DNA from 2 places in the Hallerella porci genome. Region 2 is predicted to be linked to the other one. Evidence: riboswitches for the same ligand, from Rfam matches in the RefSeq annotation. Region 2 holds a riboswitch; the other holds the start of a gene.

Region 1 (16,050 bases), on a different contig from region 2:
AAGGCACCTTGTAACGCGCAGTAATCTCGTGCACGTTTGCGGCTAGTTCCAAATATTCTCTCGTCGATTTATTCTTTTCGCGGAGCTGGATTATCGTTGCCCCGCCCTTGCACGCGGCTTCTACCGAAGGCAGAAATTTTTCTGCACTCACCGAAGAACTATCCGTAATAAAGTAAAGAGTCGTGTCTAACATTTTTCGTCTCAAAAAGAATGGCAATTTTTCTCGGTTTAAACATACAAGTAATCGTTGAGCACGGGCTGTAATCCCTCGCCGCTAATGTCTTTGTACATCGTGTTAAAGCTGCGCGAATCGCTGATTTCAAATTGCTCATCGCCTTCGTTTGCGGTGTCAGCAGCTTGCGCTTCGGCAGGTGTCGAAGCATTCGCCGAGGAAGAAACTTTGCTCGCGTTTCCCTTTGCCATCGCAGCATTTTCTTCAGCTGTGCGCGGTTTACAATCTTCCTCTTTGTATTTGCTTTCGTGATCACCAATTCCGGTAGAAACTCCTGCCGAAATTTTGGTGGCGCAAATTTTTACGATACCGTTGCGGAATTCTTTGGTTTCGCGACTCGAAACGGTAATCCCCACAAACGGCATGAAAATTCGGTAAGCGCAAAGCACTTGGCAAAGTTCTTTTTCGTGAACATCGAGCGGATTAATTTTATCGTTATTCACAATCGGGCGAAGGCGCGGACACGAAAGACTCATTTCGGCGTGCGGATATTTCTTTTGCAAATAATATACGTGCAACGCACTCGCGAGAGCATCCTTACGAAAATCCGAGAGGCCGAGCAAAGCCGAGAAACCGCAGCCACGCATGCCGCCCATGAGGGCGCGTTCCTGCGAATCAAAACGATACGGATAAATTCGCTTGTGACCGAGCAGGTGAAGTTGTTCGTAGCGGATTTTGTCATAGGTTTCTTGGAAGACGGTCACATAATCCACGCCGCATTCATGAAGATATTTGTATTCGTCCGTGTTCATCGGGTAAACTTCGACGCCCACCATGCGGAAATATTTATGGGCTAATTTACAAGCTTCTCCGATATATTCGACGCTGCTTTTCGCGCGGCTTTCACCCGTTAGCAAAAGGATTTCTTCCATGCCGCTATCTGCGATGACTTTCATCTCGTGTTCCACTTGTTCCATCGAAAGCTGCATCCGCTTGATATGATTGTAACAGTTGAAACCGCAATAGATGCAGTAATTTTCGCAGTAATTCGCAATGTAAATCGGCGTAAAGAAATAGACGCTGTTGCCAAAATGTTTGCCCGTTTCGATTTTCGCCTTTTGCGCCATTTCTTCGAGGAATGGAGCCGCCGCGGGCGAAAGCAACGCCTTAAAATCTTCGACGCTACACGTATTATGTTCTAATGCACGCTTCACATCGGCTGCGGAATATTTTGAATAATCGTAATTATCGACCTGAGCCATCACCCGATTATAAACATCGGATTTGATGACTTCCATTCCCTTCATGTATTCCATGAAATTTGTTCGTGAACTCGGGTCATTTTCTAGACGGTGTTTGCGTTCGAGTGCCGCTGGGGAAAGCGTTTCGGAATCAATAAAATAGCGTTCGTCGTGATAATCTTTCATAATGATTTGAATGAATTAAAATTTTTCAGTTTTACGATTTTAATCTCTCAAAAATCCGGTAAGCGGATCGCTTGCACTCGCACCGCGCACAAGTACGCGGCCAAGGCCTGCTAAGTAAGCTTCTCGGCCCGATTCAATTGCCTTTTTGAAAGCCGTCGCCATCCGCGTCAAATCGCCCGCGGTCGCAAGCGCTGTATTCGCCATGACCGCAGCCGCACCCATTTCCATCGCGGCGCAAGCTTCGGACGGTTTACCGATACCCGCGTCCACGATAATCGGGAGCTCAATTTCGTCGATGAGAATTTGGATAAAATCCTTCGTCGAAAGTCCGCGATTCGAACCGATTGGCGACGCAAGCGGCATCACCGCAGCCGCTCCGGCGTTCACCAAATCGCGGGCGATGTTCAAATCCGGATACATATACGGCATCACGACAAATCCTTCTTTCGCTAAGATCTCGGTCGCTTTTACCGTTTCGTAATTATCGGGAAGCAGATACTTTGTATCGCGCATAATTTCAATTTTCACAAAGTCGCCGCAGCCAAGTTCACGGGCGAGGCGCGCAATGCGAACGGCTTCGTCGGCGTTGCGAGCGCCCGAAGTATTCGGAAGGAGCGTCGCACTTTTCGGAATGTAATCGAGAATATTTTCGTGTTCCTTGGTATTTGCGCGGCGAACGGCGCAAGTGATGATTTCAGCGCCAGCGTACTGCACCGCAGCTTCAATGAGCTTGAGCGAATACTTGCCCGAGCCCAAAATAAAGCGGGAATGAAGTTCGTGTCCGCCGATAAAAAGCGGGTCGTTTTTCAAGTTTTCATTTTCCATTTTTAATGTCCTTTTTTATTAAATGCTAGATCCTACCCCAAAGGGCTTAATTCAACTAAGGAACTAAAGTTCCAAGTTTCATATATCGCTACGCTCAGGATGACACGTTGAGCTGTCTAGACGACTCCTTGAGCTGTCTGGATGACATCATAGGGCCACTCGACAGCGTTTCTGTTTCAAATCCACAAATGATTCGGATGGTGGTGATCGCCTGATGCGCTGCGCAAAGCATGACTCGCGGGGCAATGAGTCCAATGCCTGCATTTACATCGCTTTTTCCGTCTCCGCATAAAAAAAATTTTTTTGAAATGCGTCGCGTCGTAATTTCATTTGCTTCGCCAAAGCCCGCCATTCCAGAAGCTGCCACCAAAAACTGTTGCTTGTCCAAATTTCCTTGACTGGCAAGTTCTGCGTTGCGCTCGAGGATTGCGTTCACAAGCATTGCTTTGGCTTCGGGATTATCAAAAGCTTCGCAGACAACATTTGCCTGCCCGATGAGCGTTTCCACATTTTCGGGAATCATCCGTTCCGTATGCGATTCAATTTCTAAGTAAGGCGCAATTTCTTTTAAGTTTTCGGCAAGGGCAATCGACTTTTCCTCGCCGACTTGAGAAACTTTATATTGTTGGCGGTGCAAATTCGTCACATCGACCGTATCGAAATCGATGAGAATCAATTTGCCCACTCCCGCTCGTGCAAGAGAAATCGCAATGTTCGAACCAAGCCCGCCGAGCCCGCAAACGGCGACCGTCGCCGCTTGAAGTTTCGCCACGTTTTCTTTCCCTTGCCGCTCGACAAGAGCTGCAAGCATCTGTTCTCGCGAGATTTTACAAGAAGACATTAGCCGCCTCCCATAAAGCTCACAATTTCAAGATTATCCCCATCCGAAAGAAGCGTTTCCGCGTATTTTTATTTTGGTACGATTTCGTAATTGCGTTCGACAGCAATCCGTTTGCAATCGTAATCCGTAGTCTTCAGATATTCTGCGACGGACTTGCCTGCAAAAGACTTTCCGTCGGCTTCAATATCAACACCATTTACCTTTATCACGTTACCTCCGTTGGCATTATCCAAATCAGGTTCGGTCGAAGTTTTCAACTTCCTCTCAGCCGGTTACACCAGCTCCCGTGTGAAATAAATTTAGAAAATTAGAAATGAGGGGTGAGTGCGCACGGCTTCGCCTTCGGCGAGTTAGGAATGTTAAGGCGACTTCGCTGCGGCAAGGCTTTTAACATGTCAAATTCGTTCTTGCAACGCTGCGGGAAGGCTTTTTAAATGAGAAATGTAGATGATGGCGCGCCGGGGTTTTGAGAACTTAGAGCTGAGAGCTTTGATCTTAGAAAACTCTAAGCTCTAAGATCTTGCATTACCGCGGGAACTCATTTTTAAAACTTTTTGGCTTAATGTGAACTGCTAGATCCGTTCACTTCACCTTCGGCTCCGTTCAGGATGACACGGCGGTTGTGCCTACGGCTTCACTCAGAATGACTTAGAGTTTGTCATCCCTTCGCAATGCCCTGCGTGTATAGAAGTAAAACCATATTTTTAGGCTACTTGAGCAAAAATCCAGTCGCCCAAATAAACGGAGCTGATACAACAGAAGAAATTGAATGGAGAAAGGAATGATGCTTTATCAATTCTGAATGGATTTCACTTCCACTTTCGCGATGTATTTTCCTTTTGCCATTTCTCCGATTTTCATATCTAAATTCGTAATTCCTGCGTGGACATTGCCCGTAAATTTTTTCACGATGCGACCTTGCAAATCGAGCACATAGACTTTGGCAAAGCCTGCGCGCGGGCTAAATAATTCGCCAGTTCTTAAATTGAATTGCGCTTGATTTTCAAAATGTAAATTGCGCACAAAAATTCCTGTCGTCGTATCCACTTCAGTCGTATCAATCGTTGCGGTATCAATAATCGCTGTATCGATTTTAGATGAATCGTTCACCACTAAAATGGCTTCACGGCTGATGTTTTCTATCGCTCCGACCGTTTTCACTTTATAGGTAAAAGTTCCCGCTTGCGTTGGCGTTCCCGAAATGTAAATTTTCGATTCGCTCACTTTGGTAAGCGTATCAATGCCCGCGGGCATTCCCGAAATTTTTACGCCCGAGCATCCGCTAAATGCATACGCAAAAGGCACAATCGATTCGCCCAAAGTAATCGTTTGATATTGCGAGCCTGCGCCATTTTTCACAATCGACGCTTGAACATTTGAGCTCGACGAAGTCGGCGCCGCTGACGATGAACTTTTTGCCGTTGAACTTGACGAAACCGGCGTAATATTCGAAGGTTCGACTAAGACTTCGATGCGTCCCGTATAATCCGAGCCGTCGTTTCCTTTGACGTTATACTTAAACGAAGCGAGTCCTGTAAAATTTGCCGCCGGTTTGAATTTTGCAACGCTTCCATTTTCTAATGTCACAGTTCCACTCTTCGCATCGCTCACTTGATAAGTCGGCGCTGCATCTTGGAATCCTTTTGTGATTTTTTTCAAATCAAATTTCACTTCGGAATTTTGAAGCACGCGCGTGTGCATGGCGCCAAGCCAGTTGATATATTTTTCAATTCTTAAATAGCCGTCCGATTCTTTTGTCGTCGCATCATCTTTGTTTGCATTATACCCCATCGCTTTTTCAAAATAATCAGGAATGCCATCTTTATCGGAATCGGTTTCTGCTTTTCCCGTAATCACTTCTCCCCAACCGTTATTCGTTTTGATTCCCATTGCAGAAACGCTTTTAACAAGAGCGCCCGCTTTCCCTAATGTGCTCGCTTGATACCAAATTAACGAATCGATATCGTCGTAAGGAAGCACGCCGCTTTGCGAATTCACATAGCGCCACGCCGTTTGCGCATTTAAAATCGGACAATTTTTCGTCACATCGCTCCAAGGTTCATTTAAGAGATTTCCGACTCCTTGATACCACGAAACTTTTGTGCCCGAGCCGTTTAATTTTCCGTCGCGGTTGTTGTCGACCATGTTTCCGCTTTCGTAAATGCTCTGATTTTTATCGACTTGAAACCAAGTGTTTGAACCTTTCGGACCGTAGACAAAATAATTGTTGATAATATCGTGTTTGAATTTTGTGCTCGTGTGCGTCGTGTAGCCCGCTTCGTAATTGTAATGCACGTTGTTCACAAAAATATCGTTGATTTTATCGAGCGGATTTCGGTTGTGCGTATTGATGAAAGCGTTATAATACCACGCCCAAGTGCCATCGACCGATTCGATATGCGCGCCGAATTGCTGACCGATTGGATTTGCAATTAAAGAATTTTGAACCGTGATTCCTGTGATTCTGTAATTGGCGTTATCCGATGAACCGCCGAAATTATTCCACGGCGCAAGTTCTACGGAACAGTGATCGATGATTACATTTTTAGAATCGTAAAGATTCAACGCATCATCTTTTGTGGACGCTGTATTTTCTCCGGGGCGAATGCGCAAATAACGAATGATAATGTTGGATTGTTTTCCCGTTGAAAGTTTTCCGCCGTGAATCGCAATGCCTTCGCCCGGAGCGGTTTGTCCCGCAATGGTGATATTGCTTTTAATGGAAACCGCCGTTTTCAAATTGATAATTCCCGAGACATCAAAGACGACGATGCGATTACTTTGCGAAACCGCATCGCGAAAAGAGCCCGCGCCCGAATCATTTAAATTGGTCACATGATAAACTTTTCCATTGCGTCCTCCGGTAACATTTGCACCAAAGCCCAACGCCTCGGGAAAAGCGAGCGGTTCTGCGCCCGCATTCGTCAAGCCCAAAATGGAAAAACAAAGTACAGCCGATAAATTTTTCAAACAAAAACGCATAACCAATCCTTTTTGGAATAAATCTACTTTGCGTTTTTTCTTTTGACGAGAGCTGTTCGAGGAAAGAGTTGTCTATAGACTACGCGACACTTTGTGCCATTTCCAATTTTAAATTTTATCCATTTTCCGAATTTCGCCGGGGCGCAAATCGCCCAAAGTCCAATTTCCAATGCGAACGCGGATAAGGCGCAAAACTTCGATTTCAAATGTTTGCAAGATGCGACGAATTTCGCGATTTTTTCCTTCGTGTAAAATGACTGCAATCCAACAATTTTTTTCTCCGCGTCGTAAAATGCGAACTTTTTCCATGCGCATTTTTTCGGGAGAATTTCCAAAAATTCGCGGTGGCACAAGAACGCCTTTTTGCATTTGCGTCAATTCTTCTTCGGTCGGCTCACGAGAAATGCAAACGTGATATTCTTTTTCGAAATGCGTTTCGGGCGCAAGAATTTTGTCGGCGAATGCGGTATCGTTTGTAAAAAGCAGCAAGCCTTCGCTCGCTTTGTCCAATCGTCCAATCGGAAAAACATGCTGCTGCATTTTTCCTTCGAGTAAATCCATCACCGTTTTGCGGCCTTTTTCATCGGACGCCGTCGTCACAATTCCTCGCGGTTTATTCATCGCAAAATAAACGAATGCCGTTTCTAAAACGAGTTTTCCATCGACTGCGATTTTTGCATTTTTTGCGGTCGGCGTTTCGGGATTCCTAACAATTTTTCCGTTGAGTGAAACGCGACCATTTCGCACAAGTGCTTCGGCTTGCGAGCGGGAACAATATCCGCGTTTATTTAAAACGCGTGCGATGCCAAAAAATTTTTCCATTTGAATTCCGTTTTTAATTTAGACAATTCTTTGCGAACAAATGAAAATGTTCCTAAAATTCATTCTCTTTTGAAATGCATTTTTCCAATTCGATTTTTCTTTTTTAAAATTGAAGAGAACTTAAAAATTGGAGATCCGATGAAAAAAATTCTTCTCGCATTACTCGCTCTTTTCTGCGTTAACGCTTTTGCTGCGTCACCCGCTTACGAAACCATTTCGTGGGATAAAGCAATCGAAATGAAAAAGAAAAATAAAACCGCATTATTTGTAGATGTGCGGACACCGGGCGAAGTTTCGCAAGGAACTGTTGCGGGTTCGATTAACATTCCTCTTCAACAAATTCAAGAACGCTTCGGCGAACTTCCCAAAGATAAAATCCTTCTCGTTTTTTGCCGCAGCGGAAAACGCAGCCAAGCGGCTTCGGAATTTTTAACGGCGCAAGGTTACACGAAAATTTATAATGTCGACGGCGGATTTTTAGCAGCGCCGCCAGCGGCTGCATTTAAGTAAGAAAAAATTTTTGTTCCGATTTTCACCCGTTCTTCTGCGATGTAGAGGAGCGGGCTTTTTTGTATTTCGGGGCGCAAGCGCACAAAATCTTTTTCGGTGATGACGATGATTTGCCCGCGAGAAATTTCTTGTAAAATGTTCGCTTCGTAATTTTTCGCATGATCGGGAAGAAAACGAAAATGCGAAACGCGAGCTCCAAAATTTTTAACATCGCGCACAAAACGTTCGGGATTTCCAATTCCCACAACGACAGCACATTCCGCATTTTGCGGCAAACTTTCGCCCTTTGCGTTCTGAATTTTTTCGATGAAAAATTGCACGCATTCGTCTTCGGTAATTTTTGATTTTTCTGCGGCAGAAATTTTTTCAGAACAAATAATTTGCTTCGTCAATTTTCCTAGCGGATGATCTTTTTCAAGGCTCACGCATTTGCCCGCGGGAATTAAATCGCTGATTTTTTTGGCGCATTCATTCCAGCGTAAAATGAAAATATTTGCGCCGACAAATCGCGAATCTTCTAAACCGCCGTCCGAAAGAATGACGTCGAATTTTCCGTCGATTTTTTGGGCGACTGCATAACGGTTCTGCGTTTTGAAAAGAGAAACTGCGGGAACTTTTTTTGCGATGAGCTTGCATTCGTCCCAAGCGGCGCTGTGGCAAAGAATTGCCACGCGGAGTCCCTCCGCGGAAAAACGCTTCGCAAGTTCAATGGTAAGTGGCGTTTTTCCAGCGCCGCCCGCAAGAAATGACCCGAGAATTATCACGGGACTTTTCAGCGCTTCTTTCGGGCGGTAAATCGTTTTGCGCAAAAGCAGATAGCCTGTGCGATATAAACACGCAAACGCAAATTTTAACGGGAAAAATTTCACCGCATTAAATTAGAAATTCCATTTTTTGGATTCTTAAAACGAAAATGGAAAATCAAAAAATTTTCTGGACCTTTCTTTTTTTACTTTTTAATCAAAACTTTTTCAAAGGTAAAACTATGCGCATTCTCGTGTTAAACTGCGGAAGTTCTTCCGTCAAATTTGCCGTCATTGATACGGAAAAGAAAGAATCTCTTTCGAATGGTCTTGTTGAAAATATCGGTGTCAACGGACACTTTAAAGCAAAAGGCCCCGAAGGCAAAGCGGAATTTCATTTCGATTGCCCGACTCACAAAGAAGCTGTGATCGAAGTGCAAAAATTTCTCACTTCGCAGAAACTCATCAACACCATCGAAGCGGTCGGTCACCGCGTCGTTCATGGCGGAAAATACATTAAGTCGGAACCGGTGACGCAAGAACTCATCGATTACATCCGCAGCATTATTTTGTTTGCGCCGCAACACGAAGGCGCTCACGCGACAGGAATGGAAGTCGCCAAAGAAATTTTCCCGACTCTTCCGCAGCTCGCTGTTTTCGATACCGCATTCCATCAGACGATGCCGCGCAAAGCTTTCCTCTACGGCATTCCGTATTCCTATTACGAGAAATATCAAATTCGCCGTTACGGATTCCACGGAACTTCGCACCGTTATGTCAGCGCCGAAGCCGCTCGCATTTTAGGAAAGAAGCCCGAAGAATTGAATTTGATTACTGCGCATCTCGGCAACGGAAGTTCTTGTGCCGCAATTCATGCGGGCAAATGCGTTGACACGACGATGGGATTTACTCCGCTCGATGGCCTTGTCATGGGAACTCGTTCGGGTTCTGTTGATCCGGCGATTCTTTTCTTCTTGAACAAAAAACTCGGATTTGATATCGATCGTTTGAATCAACTCGTGAACAAAGAAAGCGGACTTCTCGGACTTTCGGGATTAAGCAATGATATGCGCACGATTACGCAGAAAGCTGCCGAAGGTCATCAAGGCGCACAAATTGCACTTGAAGTTTTCTGCTATAAACTCGCCCGCGAAATCGGCGGTCTCACGATGGCGCTTCCGCGTTTAGACGCTCTCGTCTTTACCGGTGGCATCGGCGAAAACAGCCGCGTTGTCCGCGAAATCACTCTTGAAAATTTGGCCATTTTAGGATTCAAGATGGACGCAAAGCGCAACGAAGATAACGGCGAAAATTCAAATCACATTATCACCGTCGAAGGTTCAAAGCCGCTCGCGATGGTAGTTCCGACCAATGAAGAATTGCTGATTGCTCTCGATACCGCAGAATATGCGAAGAGCGTGAAGTAGTTAATACAAAACGTCTTCGAGAACTAAACCTTGGGGCGGCGCCATTGTGCGTTCGCCCTTAAATTTATCGGCGAAAATTTCGTTCACCGTTCCCGCGGGATAACGCTTGCGCCCGACATCAAAAAGCGTCCCGACCATAGCGCGGACTTGTCGATGCAAAAAACGATTTCCTTGAATGTGCCATTCCGAAATGTAATCGTTGACTTTTTTGAGTTCAAATCGGGTGAGATTGCAAACTGTACTTTTCCCATCATTTCGCGGAATGCAAAATCGGATAAAATCGTGTTCGCCTAAAAAAGATTTTGCTTCGCGTTCCATCAGCTCATAATCGACAGGCAAATGCCCGATTTCCCAACCAAAATCGCGGAGAAGAGCAACGGGTCTTGTGAAAAGAGTGTAAACGTAATAGCGCGAAACAGCGTCATAACGCGAATGAAAATCGGGAGCGCAAATTTCTAATTCGCGAATTTTTACGGTGCGTTTTCCGAGTCCGTTGATCGAGCGCATCAATTTTTGACAATCGATTTCGCCATCGTAATCGAAGTGCACCATTTGTCCGCGGGCGTGAACGCCTGTGTCTGTGCGTCCCGCGGCGACTAAATCAATTGGAGTCCGCAAAGCGATGCGGAACGCTTCTTCTAACGCCGACTGAACGGTTACAAATTTTGTTTTGCCGTGTTCGTTTTGTTCTTGCCAGCCAAAGTATGCGCTGCCTAAATATTCGCAGCGAAAGCGGTAACGCATTTTATTCTCCGGTTTCGCGTTTAATGCGAATCACCGTTTCCACTTGTTCTTCGGAAAGCTGCGTTCTCCGCGCAATTTCGGACGGCGTAAGTCCGCGGCGATTTAACTGCAAAACTTTTTCTTTGTCTTGGCGTTCGCGGTCAAAGCGCGTCATTTCGAGCGGATTCGGTTTCGGAACCGCAGTCGTATAAATCGTATTGTGACTTTGCGCTTTATACTTAATCGTTTTATCCGGATCGCGGTGAACGCCTTTCGGGACAGTGAGTCCGGTTAATGTATCCGAAAGAGATTGGAATGCTTTTGTAATGCGTTCTTTTGCCGTGGGACGAAGCACGGGGCGTTCAATTTCGCCTTTCGCATTTTCAAATTCGACATCGTCCGCGGGGACTGTCGCATCTTTTGCTTCTTGCTGCGAATTGGCATTTCCCGATTCCGGATTCGTAACATCATCGATAATCGAACGGCGATGGACTCTTGTGCGATCGACGAATGTCGGATCATCGAGGCCGCCTTTCGGCGTTTTGAAACGATTTTCTTCGCGGATTTTTTCGAGCTGACGCGTTATCGCTTCTTGACGATTTCTTAAGAAGAGGAAAACGCCGCCGAGAATGACGATGAGTAAAATGAGTCCGCCGATGATAAACAAAAAGGCATTCGAACTAGAATTTTCTTTTTCGCTTTTTGCATTTTCGGTGACCTCACTTTTGGTTGCCTTTCCTTCGGGTTCTAAATTGCGCATCGCAATTAAAACTCCCCACAAAGAATCTCGCGTTTTAATCGCAATTTCTTTTGCCGCAGGATCTTCGGCGGCAGCAAATACAGCCATATCGGCTTCGTCAATTTCTTCACGAATGGCTAAGTAGCGTCCTCCATCCAGCTTAGGCTCAAACGGATCCGCTTTTAAAAAAGCGAAAAGCGCAATAGCAAGCACCAAAAGGACTGCGGGAACGATAAACTTTTTCATAACGGGAAATTTACAAAAATTTCGGCGATTTTTCACGCAAAAAGCCCGGCGTTAGCCGGGCTTTTGAATTGACTTTTCCGATTATTTTCCAGTGACCAGTTTGCGGCAATCTTCGAAGAATGGGTTCGAATCATGCGGACCTGGAGCAGCTTCGGGGTGGAATTGCACTGCGATCATCGGGAATTTTTTCGAGCGGAATCCTTCGATGGATTGATCGTTCAAATTGATATGCGTCACTTCCAAAGATTCGGGGTCAATGGAATTTTCCAAGACGGCGAAGTTATGGTTTTGCGACGTTACCATCACACGACCTGTATCCATAAATTTCACCGGATGGTTTCCGCCGTGGTGACCGAATTTAAGACGACCGGTTTGCGCACCGTTTGCAAGTCCTAAAATCTGATGGCCCAAGCAAATTCCCATCACCGGAACTTTTCCAAGGATTGCTTTTGCATTCTTCACCGCATCCTTGACGCCCGCAGGATCGCCCGGCCCATTGGAGAAGAAAACTGCATCCGGTTTCATCGCAAGCACTTCTTCGGCGGGAGTGTAAGCCGGCACAACGGTGACTTTAAAACCTTGCATCCGCAAGTTGCGCAAAATATTCCGCTTGATGCCGAAATCGTAAGCGACGAGTTTCAAATCAGCCGGCGGAAGTTCTTTCGGCATGCCGAAATCATTTACAAAACTGTCCGAGAATTCGTACTTCGTTTTGCAAGTGACCGTTTCGACCATATCGATTCCATCCAAGCCCGCCCAAGCTTTTGCTTTGGCGACGCCTTCTTCGGCAGAGACGCTTCCCGATGTGCAAATGAAACCTTTGAGAGTTCCTTTTTCACGGAGAAGAAGTGTGAGCGCACGCGTATCAATTCCAGCGAGAGCCGGGATGCCGTAGCGTTTCAAAGCATCCGTTAAAGATTCTTCGGAACGCCAGTTCGAATCCGCGTTAATTTGCTGCACGAGAAGTCCCGCCGCTTGGAATTTTTCGCTTTCCATGTCGGCTTGGTTAATGCCGACGTTTCCGATTTCTGTTTCGGTGAGAGTCACAAACTGGCCCGCGTAAGAAGGATCCGAAAGGATTTCTTCGTAGCCCGAAAGCGATGTGTTGAACACAACTTCACCAAAGGAATCGACAGGAGCGCCCATCGAGTAACCGTAAAAGACGCTACCGTCTGCGAGAGCGAGGAATGCCTTGCGTTCGCGCTGAATTTTCCATTTTTCTTGTAATGTCATTTTGTGCGGTCCTTCTTAAACGTTTACCTTCGGAGCGTGACGTTGATATTCTTGGATGGAGCAAACTTCCACGCCAAATTTTCCGTCGCCCGATTCACCCTTCATATCTTCCAAGCCTTCGACTGTTGCGCGAAGCGCGTCGATGGTCGTCGTGATTGGAATGCCGCGGAGAATGCAAGTGGAGCGAATTTTCGCTTCGTCCTTGGCGGCTTTTGCGCCCGGCGTCGGCGTGTTCACAATCCATGCGAGATCTTTTTCGTCAATCAAATCCAAAACATTCGGGCGACCATCCGAGATGCGGAAAACGCCGTGAGTTTTGATGCCATGATTGCGGAGAACTGTACTTGTTCCGCGGGTGGAGTAAATTTCGAAGCCGAGTTTCACAAGGCGCTGAGCATAAGGAACGACCGTTTCTTGGTCTGCATCCTTGACGCTGAGGAAAATATTTCCCTTCATCGGCACATAGTTGCCTGCACCCACTTGGCTCTTAATGTAAGCCATCGAATGTCTGTAATCGAGGCCCATGACTTCGCCAGTCGATTTCATTTCCGGAGAAAGAATCACATCGACACCCGGGAAGCGGGCGAACGGGAACACGGCTTCTTTCACCGCATAATATTTCGGCGTAAAGAGTTTCGTATAACCGAGATCTTTGAGCTTCTTCCCTGCCATCACGAGAGCGGCAAGTTTTGCAAACGGAATGCCCGTCGCCTTCGAAACAAACGGAACTGTGCGCGATGCGCGCGGGTTCACTTCGATCACGTAAATATCATCGCCGTGCACAGCAAATTGCACATTCATCAAACCGACAACATGCAATTCTCGTGCAAAGTCAATGGCGAGTTTACGCAGACGCGCTTGAATTTCTTTGGAGAATGTCGGAGGCGGAATCGTGCAAGCCGAGTCGCCAGAGTGAATGCCCGCAAGTTCGATGTGTTCCATGATGCCGCAAATTTCTGCGGTTTCACCATCGGAAATGCAGTCCACATCGCATTCGGTCGCTTGTTCCAAGAAATGGTCCACGAGAATTGGACGATCCGGAGAAACTTCCAACGCTTCTTCTTCCATGTATTTGCGAAGAGCGGCTTCGTCGTGAACGATGCACATGGCGCGTCCACCCAAAACGAAACTCGGACGAGCGAGAACAGGGAAACCGATTTTATGCGCAATGGCGACGGCTTCGTCAGCGGTTTGCGCCATTCCCGAAGGCGGCTGCAAAACCTGCAATTTGTTCACGATGTCGCCAAAGAGTTTGCGGTCTTCGGCAGCGTCGATCATCGCGGGCGACGTACCGATAATGTGCACGCCGTTTTCTTCCAACTGATTCGCAAGATTTAACGGAGTTTGTCCGCCGAATTGAACGATTGCGCCATCGCATTTTTCGTGGCGGTAAACATTCAAAACATCTTCGAGAGTGAGCGGTTCAAAATACAACTTATCCGAAGTATCGTAGTCCGTTGAAACCGTTTCGGGGTTCGAGTTCACCATCACCGTTTCAAAGCCCGCTTTGCGCAAAGCGAAGGAAGCGTGAACGCAGCAATAGTCAAATTCGATACCTTGACCGATACGGTTCGGGCCACCGCCGAGAATCATAATTTTCTTTTTGCCCGACGGCTTTTCATCGGGGCGAAGACCTGTGCCATCGCCGAGTTGTCCTGCGGTCGGATTTTCGAAATGATTGTCGTCGAAGCGGTAAGTCGAATAGAGATACGGCGTATAAGATTGGAATTCGGCTGCGCAAGTATCGACTTGGGCAAAGCTCGGCACAACGCCGATTTTTTCGCGGGCTTCGCGGACTTGAATTTCTTTCGATTTCAAAATCCATGCGATTTGACGATCCGAGAATCCGAGATCTTTTGCTTGGCGGAAAAGCGCTTTATCTTTGGCGAGATTTTCAAGTGTTTTTGCAGCGCGAATTTCGTCTTCGAAGAGAGCGATTTCTTGCAATTCGCGAAGGAACCATTTGTCAATTTTGCAAATGTCGTGAATTTTATCCACGCTCCAACCGCGGCGGAAACCTGCCCGCACAAAGAAAATGCGTTCTGCAGAAGGACGCGCAATTTCTGCGGCTAATTCTTCGTCCGAAACGGATTCGTAACGCGCATCTTTACCGTCTGCGCCGTAGCCTGCGTGACCCGTTTCAAGAGAACGCATCGCTTTTTGGAAGGACTGTTTGAAAGTGCGGCCAATCGCCATCACTTCGCCGACAGACTTCATCTGCGTTCCGAGTTTTGTATCGGCGCCGTTGAATTTTTCAAATGCGAAACGCGGCACTTTGGTAACGATGTAGTCGATCGAAGGTTCGAAGCAAGCAGGCGTTACCTTGGTGATGTCGTTCAAAATTTCGTCGAGAGTATAACCCACGGCGAGCTTGGCAGCAAACTTGGCAATCGGGAAGCCCGTCGCCTTCGAAGCCAAAGCCGAAGAACGCGAAACGCGCGGATTCATTTCGATAACGACGATGCGACCATTCTTCGGATTGAGCGCAAATTGCACATTCGATCCACCGGTGTCAATGCCGATTTCACGCATCACCGCAATCGCTGCGTCACGCAACTTTTGATATTCGCGGTCTGTCAATGTTAACGCCGGAGCAATCGTAATCGAGTCGCCCGTGTGAACGCCCATCGGATCTAAGTTTTCGATGGAGCAAACGATCACGCAGTTATCTTTGTGGTCGCGCATGACTTCGAGTTCGAATTCTTTCCAGCCTTCAATCGATTCTTCGATAAGGACTTCCGAAGTCGGACTATAATAAAGTCCGCGTTGCACAATCGTTTCAAATTCTTCTTGATTGTGAGCGATACCGCCACCGGTTCCGCCGAGTGTAAAACCCGGACGAATAACAACCGGCCAGACGCCGAGTTTTTCGCGGGCAGCAATTGCTTGTTCCAATGTGTTTGCCGAAATGCTCTGCGGCATATCGAGACCGATGCGTTCCATCGCTTCTTTGAAAAGTTCGCGGTCTTCGGCTTTGTTAATCACATCCGGACGAGCACCGATCATCTCGACATTGTAGCGCGAAAGGACGCCTTTCTTGTGAAGCTTCATCGCGAGGTTGAGCGCAGTCTGTCCACCGAGAGTCGGAAGCAGCGCATCCGGACGTTCACGGCGAATAATTTCCGTGAGCGCTTGTGCGGTTAAAGGTTCAATGTATGTGCGGTCTGCAAAATCCGGATCCGTCATAATCGTTGCCGGGTTTGAGTTGACGAGCACGACCTCGTAGCCTTCGGCCTTAAGCGACTTACAAGCTTGAACGCCTGAATAGTCAAATTCGCAAGCCTGACCGATAACAATCGGACCGGAGCCGATGAGCATTATCTTTTTGATGTCTTCACGTTTTGGCATAGTACCTTCGAT
Region 2 (16,050 bases):
TATCTAGCCCGACAAAACTCGTCTTCAGCGATACGGGAACATTCGAACTTACTTATTCAACCGACCCGGATATTCAGAGCGAAGGAACCGAACTTCTCGGCGCATCGGAAAGCGGAACTTGGACTCTCGTCGGCAATGTTTTGACTATGAATGTCGTTTTCGGGACAGATACCTTTGACAAACCGATTGTCGCCAATGCCACTGTGACAGCAACCGCATTGGGCGGCTTCCAGCTGAATCTCGGAGGCGTCGTCATCCACAAAGGTGCTTTCCCGGCAAAAAAAACTGCAGGCATCTTTGAAATCTTCGATGGAGTCGATTTGGCGGAATAAAAAATGCGGCCAAAGCCGCATTTTTTATCTAACTCGTTTAAGTTAACTTTTTGCCGAGCGCCTCGCACTCGGCAATTCCATTTTCATCAGGAGCATTTTCAATCGCTAATGTTCCGATGATTTTTAAGCCGCTCGCTTCGGCGTCCGCTTTCCACGCATTCAACCATTCCCCACCGCCCCAACCGTAAGAACCGAAAAGGGCGACAGCTTTGCCTGCGAGCTTTTCTTTAATCGCATTATAGAACGGCAAAAATTCGGAATCTTCTAATTCTTCGGAACCCATCGCAGGGCAACCGAGCGCAAAGCTAGAAAACGCATCGATTTTATCTTCCGAAAAATCGGAAACCGAAAAGAGCTGCGCCGTGTTCCCAGCACTTTGCACGCCTGCGGCGATAGCATTCGCCATGCGTTCTGTATTTCCTGTTCCGCTCCAAAAGATAACGGCGATTTGACTCATAAATAACTCCTAAGTTGAGGTGAAAAATGACTTTGAACAGTCAACGATGAAAGAGAAAATCCGTTTTTCAAAAGTTCAAAAAAGAGCGCTGAACATTTTTGAATAGCGACAAATAAACGATTCGCTTCGGCTTCATTGTGATAAACTATCCAGCAGCCAATTTGCTTGCAGCCCTTCCCCGCTTTGGCGATAAATTCGCGGACATCTTCGAGCGGATAGCCGAGGAAAATTCCAATTTCATGCGGAAATTCTGCACTCATTTGCACGCGCTGTTCTAAAAAACGCAACGCATTTTCCGCCCGAAAATTTTCATATCCAAACGCCGAAAGAAATTTCGCAATTTCTTTTTGCACAAGTAATCTTTCAAGCAAATCTCGCCGATAAACGTAAACGAGAAAGCCGGAATGACGTCGCATCTTTTTTGCAAAAACTCCTTTGGAATTCATCGCATGATTCCAAAGCAAAAGATGTTCTTCTAATGATTCTTCTTCGCTTGCATCACAACAAAATAAACTGCCGGCTTTTAATCCAGCTAAAGTCGGCGCACTTTGCCGCACCAATCGAGAATCTAAATCATCCATGCGTCCCACTTTGCTTAGTCTAAATTTATTAGCTTATACTAACAATAATATAGAAAAACAATGTTAGTTTAGACTAATTTATTTGAAAATTTTCCACAAAAAAACGCACCCGTTTTATGGATGCGTAAAATTTTTATTTTTTTGACGCTTACATCGTTCGCACTAAAATATCGATAATCGTCGCTCCGAGCGCAATCGCCGCCAAGACCATTTCGATAAACGAAAAAATGCGCAATTTTTTTGAAAAGACGAAAATTTTTTCGCCATTCGGCAAACGCTTTTTGCGATAAGTCCAATTTAATCCTGCGATAAACGCTAAGCACGAAACGATAAACGCGGCGACTAAAAGATAGAGATAATTCGTATTTTCTAAGTAACGATAATTGATCACGGCGACGGCGATTACAGCAAAACTAGCGACAAGAGAAAGAATTCCGCTCGCCTTTTTCACCGGAATCGGTTGACGCAAACTTTCAATGCGTTCTTCAAAAAAATTCTGCAATTCCGCATCGGTAAAATTTTTTCCATGCGACGCTAAAAGCTTCCGCGCTAACGCTACATTTTCCGGATTCCATTCGTCAGGCTTTTTTAAAACCTCTAACAAATCTTCGTCCGAAAAAGATTGGAACATTTCAAGACTTGCGTCATCGGCATCGGTTGCAGCCGCTTGCATTCCCGCTTCGAGAATGCGGCGCGCTTTTTCAATTTCGCCCGCGTGCACGCGCACGATAACAGAAGACGCTCCGCGATTTTGAAAATCCAATCCGAGCGGATCGCCGCCTAAATTCGCATCGCTTACGACATTCGCTTCAATCGCATTTTCTTGAAGAAGTGCGACAAGAGCGTCAGCTTCTTCATTCGACGCGAAAGTTTCGAGAGTCATCCATTCGAATTGTTCGTCAGACATTTTTCATTTCCTCGTGAATGCGAGCCCAGCCCGCTTCCGGAATTTGAGCGCCCACCACTTGAACCACTTCATTGGAAACGATACTGCCGAGTTTACCGGCTCGAGCCATTGACCAATCCGAAAGAATCCCGTAAAGAAATCCCGAAGCCCACAAATCGCCCGCGCCCGTTGTATCAATCGCTTTTGCGCTTCCCGATTCCACACGAGTTACTTCCCCATCTTTGGCGATGAGTGCGCCGCGTTTGCCGAGTTTAACGACGGCAATTTTTGCGAACTGGGCAATTTTTTGAAGCGCAGCTTCTTCGGATTCGCCCGTATAATCTTTGGCTTCTTCTTCGTTTGCGATGACGATATCGATTTCACGCCCCGCAAAAAGTTTGTTAAATAACGGACGACAATCGTTCACCACGCCGAAACTTCCAAAATCTAATGCGGTCATGACGCCGCGACGGCGCGCTTCGAAAATCGCTTTTACGAAACATTCTTCGGAATAAGCGCGGTAACCTTCCAAATAGAGAATGCCTACGCCATCAAAAAGTTCCGGAGTCATCTCTTTCGCAGTCACTTCATTGGATGCGCCGAGGAAAGTAAACATCGTGCGTTCTGCATCGGGAGTCACCGCCGAAAGAACGGTTCCCGTCGCTGTCGAAGAACTGAGCATCCGATTTTCCACGCCCGCTTTTTTCAAATGTTCTGCGAAAAGTGCGCCGAGTTCATCACGACCCACTTTGGAAATAAACGAAGCTTTTGCACCGAGTTTTGCAACGCCGACCATCGTATTACACGCAGAACCGCCCGGAACCGTTTGCTTTTCGCCGACTAAACTCAGCACTTTTTGAAGCTGCGGATAATTCACCGGATTCATGCCGCCCTTCGGCACTTTCAAATTAGCAATCCACGCATCGTCCACGTTTACCAACAAATCGACTAATGCAGCGCCAAAGCCTAAAACTTTTTTCATAAAAATTCCTTTAATTTCTGAAGCCGCCGAAACGCCCTCCGCGGCGTTTGCTTTCGCGGATTAAAAATGATTTTTCCGATTCTGTGAGAGAATTGACTCCGGTTGCGCTCACCTTTTTTAAGATGGCGTCCAACTGTTTCTGCGAATCCAAAAAACTCACTTCACCTTCGAGAGGATCATCGGGAGAACCGGTCGGTTTATGCTTCCGCTTTTCTTGAAATTCTCCGCGAAGCTTTTCCCAAATCGAATTGTCAAAAAAATACATGCAAAGAAATCCCGAAATCACGCCGCCCAAATGCGTAAAGTGCGCAATCGTATCGCCCGAGCCCGCCATCAAAATATCGAGAGCGATGAAAATCCAAATCGCATGTTTAATGCGCATCGGAAAAATGAAGAAAATGAGAATCATGCGTTCGGGGAAAAGTTTTGCGTAGGCGACGAAAATTCCCATCAGAGCGCCCGAAGCGCCGATGATACAAGCCATCGGAGACATTGCGCCGAACAAATAAAATGGAATGCTGAAAACGCCCGCAAAGACCGCGCAAACAAGATAAAGAATCCAAAACTTTTTATAGCCAATCGCAAGTGCGACATCATCGCCAAACATCCAAAGCGCAAACATGTTAAACGCAAAATGCCACGGGCTCACATGAATAAATGCGTAAGTCAAATAACGCCAAACTTGTTCGTAGGCAACCGGAATCAACGCTCCGTATGAAAGAACTTGAAAATACAATTCATTCAATTTGAAAAATTGCATTAAAAAGCAAAGACCAAAAACAAACGCATTTGAAATAAGAAGAATGCGAATAGGCTTTGCGAGATAGCGAAAGGGTTTTAGCCCAAACATTAAAATTTCTCCGTTGCGTTAAGAATGTCACCGAGAATACTCGGCGGAACCATCGACGAAATATCGCCGCCGAATTTTAAAATTTCGCGGACAGCAGAACTTGAGACCGCTGCATTTTCTGCTTCGATTTGCAAATAAACCGTTTCAATTTCGGGATATAAGCGCGCATTATTCCACGCGAGATTGCGTTCGATATCAAATTCATTCGGTGAACGAATTCCGCGAAGTAAAAATTTTGCGCCATTTTCTGTCGCAAAATTTCCCGTTAAACCCGCATACGATTTCACGCAAACATTTTCCAAATTTGCGGTCGCTTTTTGAATGAGCTTTACCCGTAACTCTGTGGAAAAGAGCGGATGCTTTTGCACATTTTCCCCGACCGCGATGATGACGCGATCAAACAAAGCGGATGCTCGTTTCGCAAGAGAAAAATGCGCGACCGTAAACGGATCAAATGAACCAGCAAAAAGTGCGATGCGTTCCATTGGTTTCAATTTACAAAGTTGCCGAAAAGAAGACGAGAGAACTTTCCCCATAGCGGCGAATTCGCCCGCGATTCGTCCACTCCGGAGGATTCCGCGAAGGTATTTCAAAGACAGCTATTCCCGAAGGAGAAAGCAATTCTAAAAATGGCTGCAAATCGGGATACGCTTCTGTAAACGGTGGATCCGCATAAATGAGATCAAAGCGTTCACCTTGTGCAATTGCCCGCGATAAAAAATTCTGCGCATCGGTTACACACAAATGAAGTTTTGAATCAATCCCGAGTAATTTATAAGAATTTGAAAGCGAGCGCGCTTGCGCGCCATTCTTTTCTACCGCAGTCACTTCTTTTGCACCGCGGCTGAGCGCTTCAATTCCCACCGAACCCGATCCCGCAAAAAGATCGAGTACCCGAAAATCAGAAACATCTTGCAAAATGTTGAAGAGCGCTTCGCGCGCCATCGCTGCAGTCGGCCGCGTTTTTGAAGTCAGCGGAGACGCAATTTGTCGTCCGCGAAATTCACCACCGGTAATGCGAATCGGCATTAGTTCGATGTGTAGATGACGAGAGTCATCGCTGTAGAAATTCCGCTCTTTCCCGAAGCAATCATCTTGACGCGTTCTACGCCAACGCGCACAGGGCTCTTCGACAAAGCTTCTAAGAATTTCAACACCAACTGGAAGTCGGCTTTCGTCGTCACATTATAGGTGTAACTTTTGTAAACGCCAAAGTCCGCGACTTTCGGATTTTTAAGACCCGAGAAATGCATTTTTCCGTTCGCATCGAGTCCGCGGAGCGCTTCCATTTCTTTGGATACTTCAGCGTCTTTGACAAACGGTGCATTGGCATTTGCCATTTCCGGCTTTGAATTGAGAATTCCGTAAGCGGTTACCGCTGTAGCCGGAGCATTTTCCGGAAGTTCTGGCGTTTTAAATTCCGAACTTCCCATCTTTAAACGATCCAAATAATTCCGCAAAACAACAGGAGTTTCAGCGACTCCATGAACCGAATAATAATTCGGCGCAACAAAGGTGAGTTCTGCAAAGCTGATGCCATCCGGAGTCACTGCATTGATGAATGCAAAAATCTGCGAAGCCATCGACTTTTGATAAGCGACCTTTGCCATCGGGAACATCGAAGCGTAATCGCTACGCTTTTCGCCTTGGAACATTCCCGGTTGAATCGCCTGCACCACGCGTTCCGGCGAATTAGCTTGCGCTTGGCGAAGTGCTGCCGCTTGTTCTTCGGCTTTGCGTCGTTCAATACCACCGCCTGCAGTCGTCATCTGCGTTGTGCGGCGCACATTCATTTCGGGACCGCTGCGACTCGGATCGACAATGCCCATCACATCGAGAACCGGCGTCGGCAGAACGCCTTCGAACATTTGCGGAAGACCTGCGACTTTGAAGAACACAAGCGAACCCACGATTAAAACGAGAACAGCTGCGACGGCGATAAAAATCCGAGACAGTTTCAATGAGCTTTTTTCTTTGGCCGGAGCTGTAAATGTCTGCGTTGAAAAAACCTGAGGCACCGACTGCGATGCGGCTTCAATTAAATTCAATTCAATCATTTGACACTCCTCATAGCAACGCCGATTGCCCCAATGCAAGAAAGCACATGACGAGAATCTTCTTCATCAGTCGGCAGACGGAGGTTTTCAAAAGAATCCATCAAAGAAAGGGTCTTTCCTTCTAATGCTTGCTGCAATTTTTGCACGAACAATTCATCGGTCGCAATTGCCCCGCAAAGCGAACAACGATCGACTGAAACATTCAACACTTCTTCGGTTTGATGAATTTGTTCTGCCAATTTTTTGGAAAGAATCGCATAAGCGTCTTCGCGACTTTTTCCAATCAAGTCGAATGTCGGACAATAGGAAACATTGCGAACATCATTTTGTGAAGCCCAAAGTATCATCACGCCATTTTCGTCCGCTTTGATGACGCATTGTAATTTGCCGTCTAACGAGCCCGCGACTTCCATCAAATTCATCACCGAAAGCACATCGACTTCGAGAATTTTCGGGGCGATTTGCTTATTGCGGAAACCTTTGCGGATGGAATCCACCCAAATTTTCCGCATCGCAATCATTAAAACGGTACGTCCTAATTCCGCAGAGCCGCCAAGTTCGACGAAATCCAAAATGTAATCCGAGGCACCGGTATTGACGATCGTTCCCAAATACCATTCCAAGTATTCGCGAATATTTTTCGCTTCAGGCGACACAAAAATCTGCTGCACGATAGCGCGGTACGAAGGCACCGTTAACGAAACCGTGTCAATATTCACATTTTCGTTTTCGGCAAGCCAAGACTGGAGAATCGCTTCAAAAGAAGGAACATCATCTAGAAGATTCGATTCCGTGTTGAGAACAGCCGTTTTGACGACTTTCTTTTCGGCTGGGTTATAAAGCGCAACCTTGAGAAGGACATCGCCCGCTTCAATTCCTAAGTGTAACTTTGTATCGTCCATAGTACCAACAAATTACGTTCGTTTCTCCTAAAATTAGTCAAAAATAACAAAGGAGAGAATATTTTCCGCCTTTTTCTTGCCAATTCCGGACACTTTTTTCAAATCGCCTGGACCTTGGAAGCCTCCGTGCGCATCGCGATATGCGATGATTTTTTCGGCGAGTTTCGGACCAACGCCTTTGATTGCGCAAAGTTCATCAACGGTCGCCCGATTGATGGCGAGCGGGAAATGCACCGCCGGCTTTGCCTTTTTCGCTTTTTTAGGCTTTTTCTTTTCCGGAGCTTCTGCAGATTCTGTCGCAGTGGAATCCGAAATTTTTGACGCATGCCATGTAAGCGCATTCTGTTCTCTGAAAACTTCCCGCGATTCTTCTTCGTAAGAGAATGTTTCAATCCGCGGAAGAGGATCCCACGGGGAAAGTTTTACAAGAACCCCCAATCCCAAAAGAAGAACAGCTAATATAAAGACCTTTTTCTCAGGCCCGTTCATCTGCTGCCTTCAAAAGCCCGAGGAAAAGCGGCGCCGGTTTTAAAAGCGAACTTTTGAGTTCGGGGTGGAATTGACAAGCCATAAAGAACGGATGATCCGGCAATTCCATGATTTGCATAATGTCTTCGTTTTTCGCCTTGCCCGAGAAGAGAATGCCGCCCTTTTCGAGTTGTTCGACATACTTCGGGTTGACTTCGTAGCGATGACGGAAACGTTCGCGAATTTCGGTTGCACCGTAAACTTTTTCGGCAAGAGAATCTTTAGTAATCAGCACATCATGACCGCCGAGGCGCATCGATGCTCCCATTTCCTTGATTTTATCTTGACCGGGCAAGTAAGCGATGACCGGATCTTTCACATGATGAGTCGGCGATTCCGTTTCCATCGTGCCCGCATCTTTCATGCCACAGACGTGACGAGCAAATTCCACGACAGCGAGCTGCATGCCGTAGCAAATGCCGAGGAAAGGAATTTTGTGTTCGCGGACATATTGAATCAGAACGATTTTTCCTTCAATTCCGCGAGTGCCAAATCCACCCGGAATAATGACCGCATCTACGCCCTGCAAATCTTTTTCTACTTCTTCCGGATTCTGTTCCAATTTTTCCGTATCAATCCAGCGAATGTCCACGTGCACATCCAAATGCGCCGAAACGTGATTCAGCGATTCGACAATGCTCGCGTACGAATCTTCGAGACGCGTATATTTTCCGCCGATTGCAACGGTTAAAACCTTCCGCGGATTTGTATCGTTCCGATTCATCGTGTCGACGAGACTGCTCCAACGATCCAATTTGGGCGGCGCATAAATGCGGAGCTTTTTGAGAAGAATTTCGGGAATGCCTTCTTTATCGTAAACGAGCGGGCATTCGTAAACATGCTTCACGTCCACGCCCGAAATCACATGCGATGCCGGCAAATTGCAGAAAAGTCCAATTTTTTCTTTGATGTGCGGTTTCAAGAATTCTTCGCAACGTGCGATGATAATGTCCGGATAAATGCCACGTTCATTGAGTTCGCGGACAGACATTTGCGTCGGCTTGGACTTTTGTTCTTTCACTCCCGAAGGAATTGGCACATAAGTCAAATGCACGAACATGCAATTTTCGCTGCCGACATCGTGCGAAAGCTGACGCGCCGCTTCGATGAAGAATTGATTTTCCAAGTCGCCGACTGTTCCGCCGATTTCAATTAAAAGAACATCTGCATTTTCGCTATTCGCAACTTCGTAAAAATGTTCCTTAATCACATTCGTCACATGCGGAATAAACTGCACCGTGTGCCCGAGGAAATCGCCACGACGTTCTTTTTCCAAAATCAATTTGAAAACTTTTCCCATCGTCAAGCTCCAATCGGAGCGGGCGACGACGTTCAAAAAGCGTTCGTAATGGCCGAAGTCCATATCGACTTCACCGCCGTCATCGAGAACATAAACTTCGCCATGTTCCGTCGGATTCATCGTGCCCGGATCGGTATTCAAATAACCATCGCATTTCACAGGAATCACTTTGAGCCGATTCGAAAGAAGTGCGCCGATACTTGCTGCGGCAACTCCTTTACCAAGTCCCGAAATCACGCCGCCGGTGACGACGATAAATTTCGTTTTGCCGTTGTATGTATATTCCGTTTTCATAATTTTCCCATTTGCTGAAAGATGGATTCGACCTTTTGCACATCGGACGGTAAATCGACCGATGCCGAAAGGGATGTACTACGAATTACTTTAATCGGGCGTTTGCCCAAAATACGAAGCTGTTCCAAAGAACGTTCTTTTTCTAACGCCGATTGAGGAAGGCTTGCAAATTCTTCGCGGGCTTCTTTTGAATATGCATAAACTCCCACATGACGCCGCCACTCGCCCGAGTTTTCGGGCAATTTTCGGATAAAATCCGTCGCATAATTTTGAGAGTTCACTTGAACTTTGACAATCGAAAGTTCCCCGCGATCTTTTTCGGAAAGCGGAGCGGAAACCGTGACCCAAGAAGTCGGTTCTTCGGCGAGAGCCTTTGCTACATCGCGGAGCATTTGCAAATCCGCAACCGGTTCATCACCTTGCAAATTCACGACCAAATCAAGCCCGAGCTTTTTGGCTGCTTCGCTCACACGGTCCGAGCCCGTCGCTGCCGGCCCCGTTAGAACTGCAGAAAATCCCGCCTCTTCGACTGTTTTTAAAATACGAATGTCGTCTGTAGCACAGACGACACTCTTAAAACACCCTGCGGCGACAGCTCTATCTAAAGTGCGGAGAATCATAGGCCGTCCACAAATCGGGACGAGAGGTTTACCCGGAAACCGGGTAGAAGAAAACCGTGCGGGAACGACGCAATAAACTTCGGGTGTCATAACGCTTCGATTAGCCCATCACCTTCGAGATGACGAAATGATCGTTTTCGACTTCGGGAGCGTTCGCAAAAGCCTGTTCGTGAGTGAGAGAAGGCTGCGGAATGTCTTCGCGGAGAACAGTCGGTGCGTCTTCAACGCCGGCCATCGGTTCTACATTCGAAAGATCCAACGCTTTCAAGTCTTCCATATAATGCAGAAGTTCGTCCAAGCGACCCGAAAACGATGCGATTTCATCGTCCGAAATCTTCAGGCGCGAAAGCTTTGCAATCTTCAACACTTCTTCTTTACTCAGCATAAAAAACCTTTTTCAAAATGAATTTGAAACAAAAACTCTTCTATCGGTTTAAAGATAAAAAAGTTCTCGTGAGATGCTAGTCCAAAATTTGCAGACCCGCGTATTTTAAAATCAATTTTCTGACATTTCCGTCGGAAAAGCGGACTTCGACACGCGCATTTTCGCCTGCACCCGAAATTCCGATGACAACACCGCGACCGAATTTCAAATGTTGCACGCGAACGCCCTTGTGGAGCGGATTGTCGCAGTTTTCGTCGTAAACCAAACGCGGTCCTTTTTCGACTTTTTCCACAACCTGCGGATTTTTGTAAACGATGCGTTCGGTTTTATGGAGTCCAGTTGCCCGTTCGGGATTTCTTCCGTAAGAGCCTCGTGAAATCGAAGATGAGCCCGAAGAACTCGGTCCGCGATACGCACCGTATTGCGGGCGAAGACGATTTCCAAATCCGGGGCGTTGTCTTCCACCAAAGCCGCTGAAGCCTTGATTCCACGGTTCTCCGGTAAAACTTTGTTCGCTATCGTCATCGCATTTTCCTTCGACAGAAACTGTCATCGGGTCAATTTCTTCGAGGAATCGAGACGGCGGAAATCGACGAAGTGAACCTTGCCAGAAACGTCTTCCGGCGTGATACAAATAAAGTTTGCGCTTGGCTCGTGTACAACCTACATAGAAAAGTCTGCGTTCTTCTTCGGCTTGTTTTTTGCGTTCGTCCGGAGTTTCCGTCATGCTAGATTCGCGGATAAGCGGGAAAATTCCTTCGTCGCAGCCCGCGATGTGCACCGTTTCAAATTCCAAGCCTTTCGCCATGTGAATCGTCATGAGAGTCACACGGGTTTCTGCGCTTTCCACTTTTTTATCGGCGTCGGTTAAGAGCGAAATTTCTTGTAAAAATTCGTCAAGACCCTTATCCGGATTTTCTTCCTCGAATTCACGGAAGGCGTTCACCATTTCATCCAAGTTGCGTTCGCGTTCTTCCGCAGTCGATTCGTCTTCTTTTTTCAAAAATTCTTTGTAAAAAGAATCGCGGATAACATGTTCGGCAATAATCGGAAGCGCTTCTTTATTTTGAAGCATTGCAAGCCAAAGTTCGACGACGTTTTTGAAATTTTCAAGTCCTTTCGCCGAGCGTCCGCCTTTCTCAATTTCCGTTGGAATCGCTTCCCAAAGCGAAGAATTATTCGCTTCGGCCGAAAGCCTTAACGCATCGAGAGTGCCGTTTCCGATGCCGCGTGGCGGCGTGTTCACAATCCGGAGAAATGCTGCGTCATCTTTTGGGTTTGCGAGAAGGCGCATGTAAGCGAGAATGTCACGAATTTCTTTTCTGTCCCAGAATCGCGTGCCGCCGAAAATGACACAAGGAATGCGCAAATCGTTTAACGCTTTTTCAATCGCACGCGACTGCGCGTTTGTGCGATAAAAAATGGCGGTCTTCGCATACTGTTCTTTGCCGGCTTCAAAAATTCTCTTCGCGATTTGTTCCGATTCAAAAGTATCGGCGAGGACGTTGACAACGTGAATAGGATCGCCTGCGGGCTCTGCAGAATAGACATTTTTTTTCATTTCTTCGGGGCGCTCATTATGCGCTATCACCGAGCCCGCGCCCTTCACAATATTTGCCGAAGAGCGATAATTGCGTTCCAATTTGAAAAATGTAACGTGGTCAAAATCCCGCGAGAAATTGCGGATGATATCAATATTTGCGCCGCGCCAACCGTAAATACTTTGATCGTCATCGCCGACGACGGTAACATTTTGCTTCGTCCGATCGATGAGAAGTTTCAAAAGTTCATATTGCACATCGTTCGTGTCTTGATATTCATCGACGACGACATACAAAAAACGATTCGCAAATTGCGCAGCGACCTGCGGCAATTTTTGCAATAATTCCACCGTATTGAGAAGCAAATCGTCGAAGTCCATCGCATTGGCTTCAGCAAGTTTTGCTTGATAATCGCGGTAAACTCCCGCCATTTTTTCTTGATCGGGAAAGGCTGCGTGTTCAAGCGCAACCGTCGGCGTTTGAAGCACAATGCGGTAACCGCCCGCGGGAAGCGGCTCTTTTACAACGCTGTTTTTATATTTCGAAATAATAGAACGCGCTTGCTTTAACGCCTTCGCATCTAAATCATCGCCGAAAATCGGTTTCATGATTTCTTTCAGCATTTTTCGCTGATCGTCATCATCGTAAATCGAAAAATTTTTGTTGATTTTCCAACCGAGGACTTGTAAAATGCGATCGTTGGCAAGGCAAAGACGCAGAATGCGCACGCAGATAGAATGGAATGTTCCCATCCATTCGAGGTTCACGCGACCTTCGAGAATTTGCTGAATACGCGTTTTCATTTCGCGGGCAGCTTTATTGGTAAAAGTCACCGCTAAAATCCGACGCGGATCCACGTTTTTCGCAGAAATTAAGTGAGCGATTTTGTAAGTAATCGTCCGCGTTTTTCCCGAGCCTGCCCCCGCGAGAATCAGAGCTGGACCTTCGGTTTTTGCCGCTGCAGCGACTTGTTCTTGATTCAGTTCACGCTGTAAGCGCGCCAGATCCACTACACTTGCCATGAGTTTTGCCGTTAGTCGTCTGGGTTCGATGCGCCGAGAACTTGTTCCAAAGTCGTTAAGCCGTCAAGAGCTTTCTGCATACCGTCCATGCGAAGCGTAATCATACCGCATTCTTTCATCGCGATTTGCTTAATCACTTCGCCTGAAGCGCGTTTCACAATTGCATTACGAACGGCTTCATTCGGCACGAGGAATTCGTAAATACCGCAACGTCCTTTATAACCCGAGCCGTCGCAGTGTTCGCAGCCGCGTCCGTGATAGAATTGCATATCGGGAGAAAGATGTAATTCTTCGCGCAATTCCGGAGAAATATCCACCGGTTCTTTGCAATGTTTGCAGATTCGGCGCACAAGACGCTGTGCCAAAATTCCTTTCATCACCGTTGCGACAAGGAAGGGTTCCAGTCCCATTTCGAGCAAACGCGGGAACGAACCTGCGGAGTCGTTCGTGTGGAGCGTACTGAACACCAAGTGACCCGTCAAAGCCGCTTCGATAGCCATCGAAGAAGTTTCCTTATCACGCATTTCACCGATCATGATCACGTCCGGGTCCTGACGAAGCAGTGCACGAATACCCGCAGCAAAGGTAAAGCCCGCAGCCACGTTGATCTGTCCCTGGTTCACGCCGTCAATGTTCAATTCGACCGGGTCTTCCATCGTCGAAATGTTGATCGTCGGATCGAGAATTTCGCGGATCGAAGCATAAAGAGTCGTCGACTTACCGGAACCCGTAGGACCCGTCACAAGCACAATTCCGTTCGGGGAGTTAATCGCATCCTTGAACTGCTTGAACATGACAGGCGCAAAGCCCATGTCCTTCAACGGGAACTGACCCGAATTCGGGTCCAAAATACGCATCACTATTTTTTCGCAAATGCCGCGCTTACGCAAAGAAACCGGGAAGGAGCTCACACGCAAGTCGACTTCGCTTCCGCGGAAACGCACGGTAAAACGACCATCGAGCGGCTTACGCTTTTCAGCGATATCCATCTTCGCAAGGAGCTTGATTCTCGAAAGGATCTGGTTCATCAAACGGGCAGGAATCGGAGCCTGAACCTGAAGGTCACCATCGATACGGTAACGGAGTTTCAGGAAGGTTTCCTGCGGTTCCAAGTGAATATCGGATGCGTGGCGGGAAATCGCTTCCTGAATGAGCGACGTCACGATCTTCACGACCTGCTGGCCTTCTTCATCGGTGAGCGCGGTTTCTTGCTGCGCTTCGGCTTCGCGGTCCACCGTTTCTAGTTCGTCTTTCCCGTCGGCCTTGGCCTGATTCAAAAGCGTTTCCAAAGAATCGCCTTGAACTGCGGATGCATAAATGCGGTCAATTGCCGACATCACATCCTTTTCGTTCGCCATGACCACATCGACATCCATCTGCGACTTGAACTTGACAATGTCAATCACATGCGCATTCGTCGGGTCGGTCATCGCAATCGTTAACGTTTTATCGGTAACAAAAAGCGGGACGATTTTATAGGTGCGGCAAACGTCTTCGGAAATTAAATTGTGGACTTCGGGGTCGATATTAAAATTGGAGAGCTTGACATACGGGACTTCAAATTGCGCCGAAAGAATTTCCACCAAGCGTTCTTCGGACATAAAGCCGAGAGCGACTAAAGTGCGTCCTAAACGTTGCCCCGTTTTCTTTTGTTCTTCAAGTGCTTTATTTAACTGCGCCTCGGTGATGAAGCCGTGGCTTAAAAGCATTTCGCCAATACGCATGCGCGTCGTATTGCGCAGCTGAACGCCCAAAATGTTCGTCAAAACTTCTTCGCTTACCATTCCCAAACGGATGAGAATTTTCGGCAGCGGAAGTTTTGTGCGTTCATTTTCACTGAGCGCATGCTTCAGCTGGTCTTCATCGATTACGCCTTGACGAAGTAAGAGTTCACCAATTTTTTTTCCAGAGCCCATAACTAGTCCAATCTAAATCCTTTTTCGGTTATTTCCTTTAAAAATTTAGTTTCAAAAATATCCCACTTTCGAAGCGATTTTTAAAATAACCATACGAAATATAAGTAGAAATGCGAATTTCGTTTTCGCGCGGGAATGTTTCTGCTCTTTGCAAGCGGAAAATTTTTCAAACATCAATTCTTGCTAAATTTTCGTGCACAACGGGGAGCTGGATTTAATCCGGCTGAGAGGAAGGTAGCCTCCTTCGACCCGCACACCTGATCTGGGTAATGCCAGCGTAGGAGTTTTTATGATTGGAAAAGTCAACGACGATTTCTTCACACAGTCTATTCTTTCTAAAACGGGAGCCAAAAATTCGAAGGTCAAAATTGGGCCGGCGATGGGTGTCGATTCCGCAATTCTCAAAGTGCCCGAAGGCTATATGGCGATTGCCGAAGACCCGATATTTCCCTCGGTCCGGATGACGCCCAAAGATTTTGCATACGTCACCGTGCACATCGGTGCAAGCGATGTCGCTGTCATGGGAATTAAGCCGCAATTTATGACTTATTCGCTTTTGCTTCCTCCCGAAACGAAGCAAGAATATATCGCAGAACTCATCGATGAAATCAGCGCAGAAGCCGCGCGCCTTGGCATTTCTATCGTCGGCGGTCACACAGGATATTACGGCGCAGTCGTCTGCCCTACAATCGGCGGCATCACCGTTTGGGGAACGGGGAAAAAATTCGTTTCTCCGCGAGGCGCCAAAGCGGGCGACGATCTCGTCATCACAAAAAGCATTGCAATCGAAGCCGCAGCCCTTCTCGGCTTTGAACTCGGCGAAGCATTAAAAGGAAAACTCGCCCCGAAAGATATCAAGCGCGCAGCAAAACGGATGCAAGAAATTTCCGTCGTCAAAGATGCGGAAATCGCTGCAAAATTTGCAGGCGTTCACGCGATGCACGATGCGACCGAAGGCGGCATAAAACGCGGCATTTGGGAAGTCGCCGAAGCGTCAAAACTCGGCATCGAAATTCACACAGACGATTATAAAATTCCCGCAGACATTCAAAAAATCTGCGCCATTTTCGGGCTCAATCCTTGGGAAATTATCAGCGAAGGCACACTCGTTATCGCTGTCGATCCAAAAGAAACGAAAAAGCTCCAGAACGCCTTCTCAAAAGAAGGAATCCCAAGTGCTGTTCTCGGCAAATTCACCCAAAAATCCGCAGGCAGAAAATGGATTCAAAATGGCGAAAGCCTTGATTTTACGCCGCCGGTGAAAGATTTCTTCTGGGATGTTTTCTTTAACGCAAAAAATATTCTCGCCGAAGGAAATGTCGAAGAAGGTCTTTCGGAAAACGATAAACTTTGCCGCGATTTAAAATCCGCTGTTGAATATTTAAAAGCCGCAAATA

What was found. Region 2 has a riboswitch for thiamine pyrophosphate ahead of B0H50_RS01080 (thiamine-phosphate synthase family protein). Riboswitches for the same ligand answer to the same signal wherever they lie in the genome.
Region 1: linked by a shared signal. The riboswitch ahead of thiS (sulfur carrier protein ThiS) and the one ahead of B0H50_RS01080 (thiamine-phosphate synthase family protein) in region 2 are both predicted to bind thiamine pyrophosphate.

The regions. Positions count from the first base shown of each region.
Region 1 covers NZ_QGHD01000012.1:1,048-17,097, forward strand. Annotated here, with positions in the region: gene thiE (thiamine phosphate synthase) at 1-193, opposite strand, end outside; gene thiH (2-iminoacetate synthase ThiH) at 229-1,599, opposite strand; gene B0H50_RS07045 (thiazole synthase) at 1,639-2,424, opposite strand; gene thiF (thiamine biosynthesis protein ThiF) at 2,519-3,265, opposite strand; gene thiS (sulfur carrier protein ThiS) at 3,334-3,474, opposite strand; TPP riboswitch at 3,459-3,562, opposite strand; gene B0H50_RS07060 (Ig-like domain-containing protein) at 4,058-6,247, opposite strand; gene B0H50_RS07065 (pseudouridine synthase) at 6,356-7,069, opposite strand; gene B0H50_RS07070 (rhodanese-like domain-containing protein) at 7,208-7,579, shown strand; gene B0H50_RS07075 (tetraacyldisaccharide 4'-kinase) at 7,525-8,448, opposite strand; gene B0H50_RS07080 (acetate/propionate family kinase) at 8,565-9,749, shown strand; gene truA (tRNA pseudouridine(38-40) synthase TruA) at 9,750-10,493, opposite strand; gene B0H50_RS07090 (hypothetical protein) at 10,495-11,457, opposite strand; gene carA (glutamine-hydrolyzing carbamoyl-phosphate synthase small subunit) at 11,539-12,690, opposite strand; gene carB (carbamoyl-phosphate synthase large subunit) at 12,706-16,038, opposite strand.
Region 2 covers NZ_QGHD01000001.1:255,296-271,345, reverse strand. Annotated here, with positions in the region: gene B0H50_RS01160 (lipocalin-like domain-containing protein) at 1-332, shown strand, start outside; gene B0H50_RS01155 (flavodoxin) at 370-789, opposite strand; gene B0H50_RS01150 (DUF3793 family protein) at 786-1,370, opposite strand; gene B0H50_RS01145 (hypothetical protein) at 1,519-2,277, opposite strand; gene B0H50_RS01140 (adenosine kinase) at 2,270-3,238, opposite strand; gene B0H50_RS01135 (rhomboid family protein) at 3,249-3,983, opposite strand; gene coaD (pantetheine-phosphate adenylyltransferase) at 4,088-4,573, opposite strand; gene rsmD (16S rRNA (guanine(966)-N(2))-methyltransferase RsmD) at 4,584-5,117, opposite strand; gene B0H50_RS01120 (hypothetical protein) at 5,117-6,145, opposite strand; gene B0H50_RS01115 (type IV pilus biogenesis protein PilM) at 6,142-7,047, opposite strand; gene B0H50_RS01110 (ComEA family DNA-binding protein) at 7,081-7,491, opposite strand; gene pyrG (glutamine hydrolyzing CTP synthase) at 7,523-9,169, opposite strand; gene B0H50_RS01100 (3-deoxy-manno-octulosonate cytidylyltransferase) at 9,166-9,879, opposite strand; gene gatC (Asp-tRNA(Asn)/Glu-tRNA(Gln) amidotransferase subunit GatC) at 9,890-10,174, opposite strand; gene B0H50_RS01090 (ATP-dependent helicase) at 10,251-12,737, opposite strand; gene B0H50_RS01085 (GspE/PulE family protein) at 12,749-14,653, opposite strand; TPP riboswitch at 14,845-14,954, shown strand; gene B0H50_RS01080 (thiamine-phosphate synthase family protein) at 14,943-16,050, shown strand, end outside.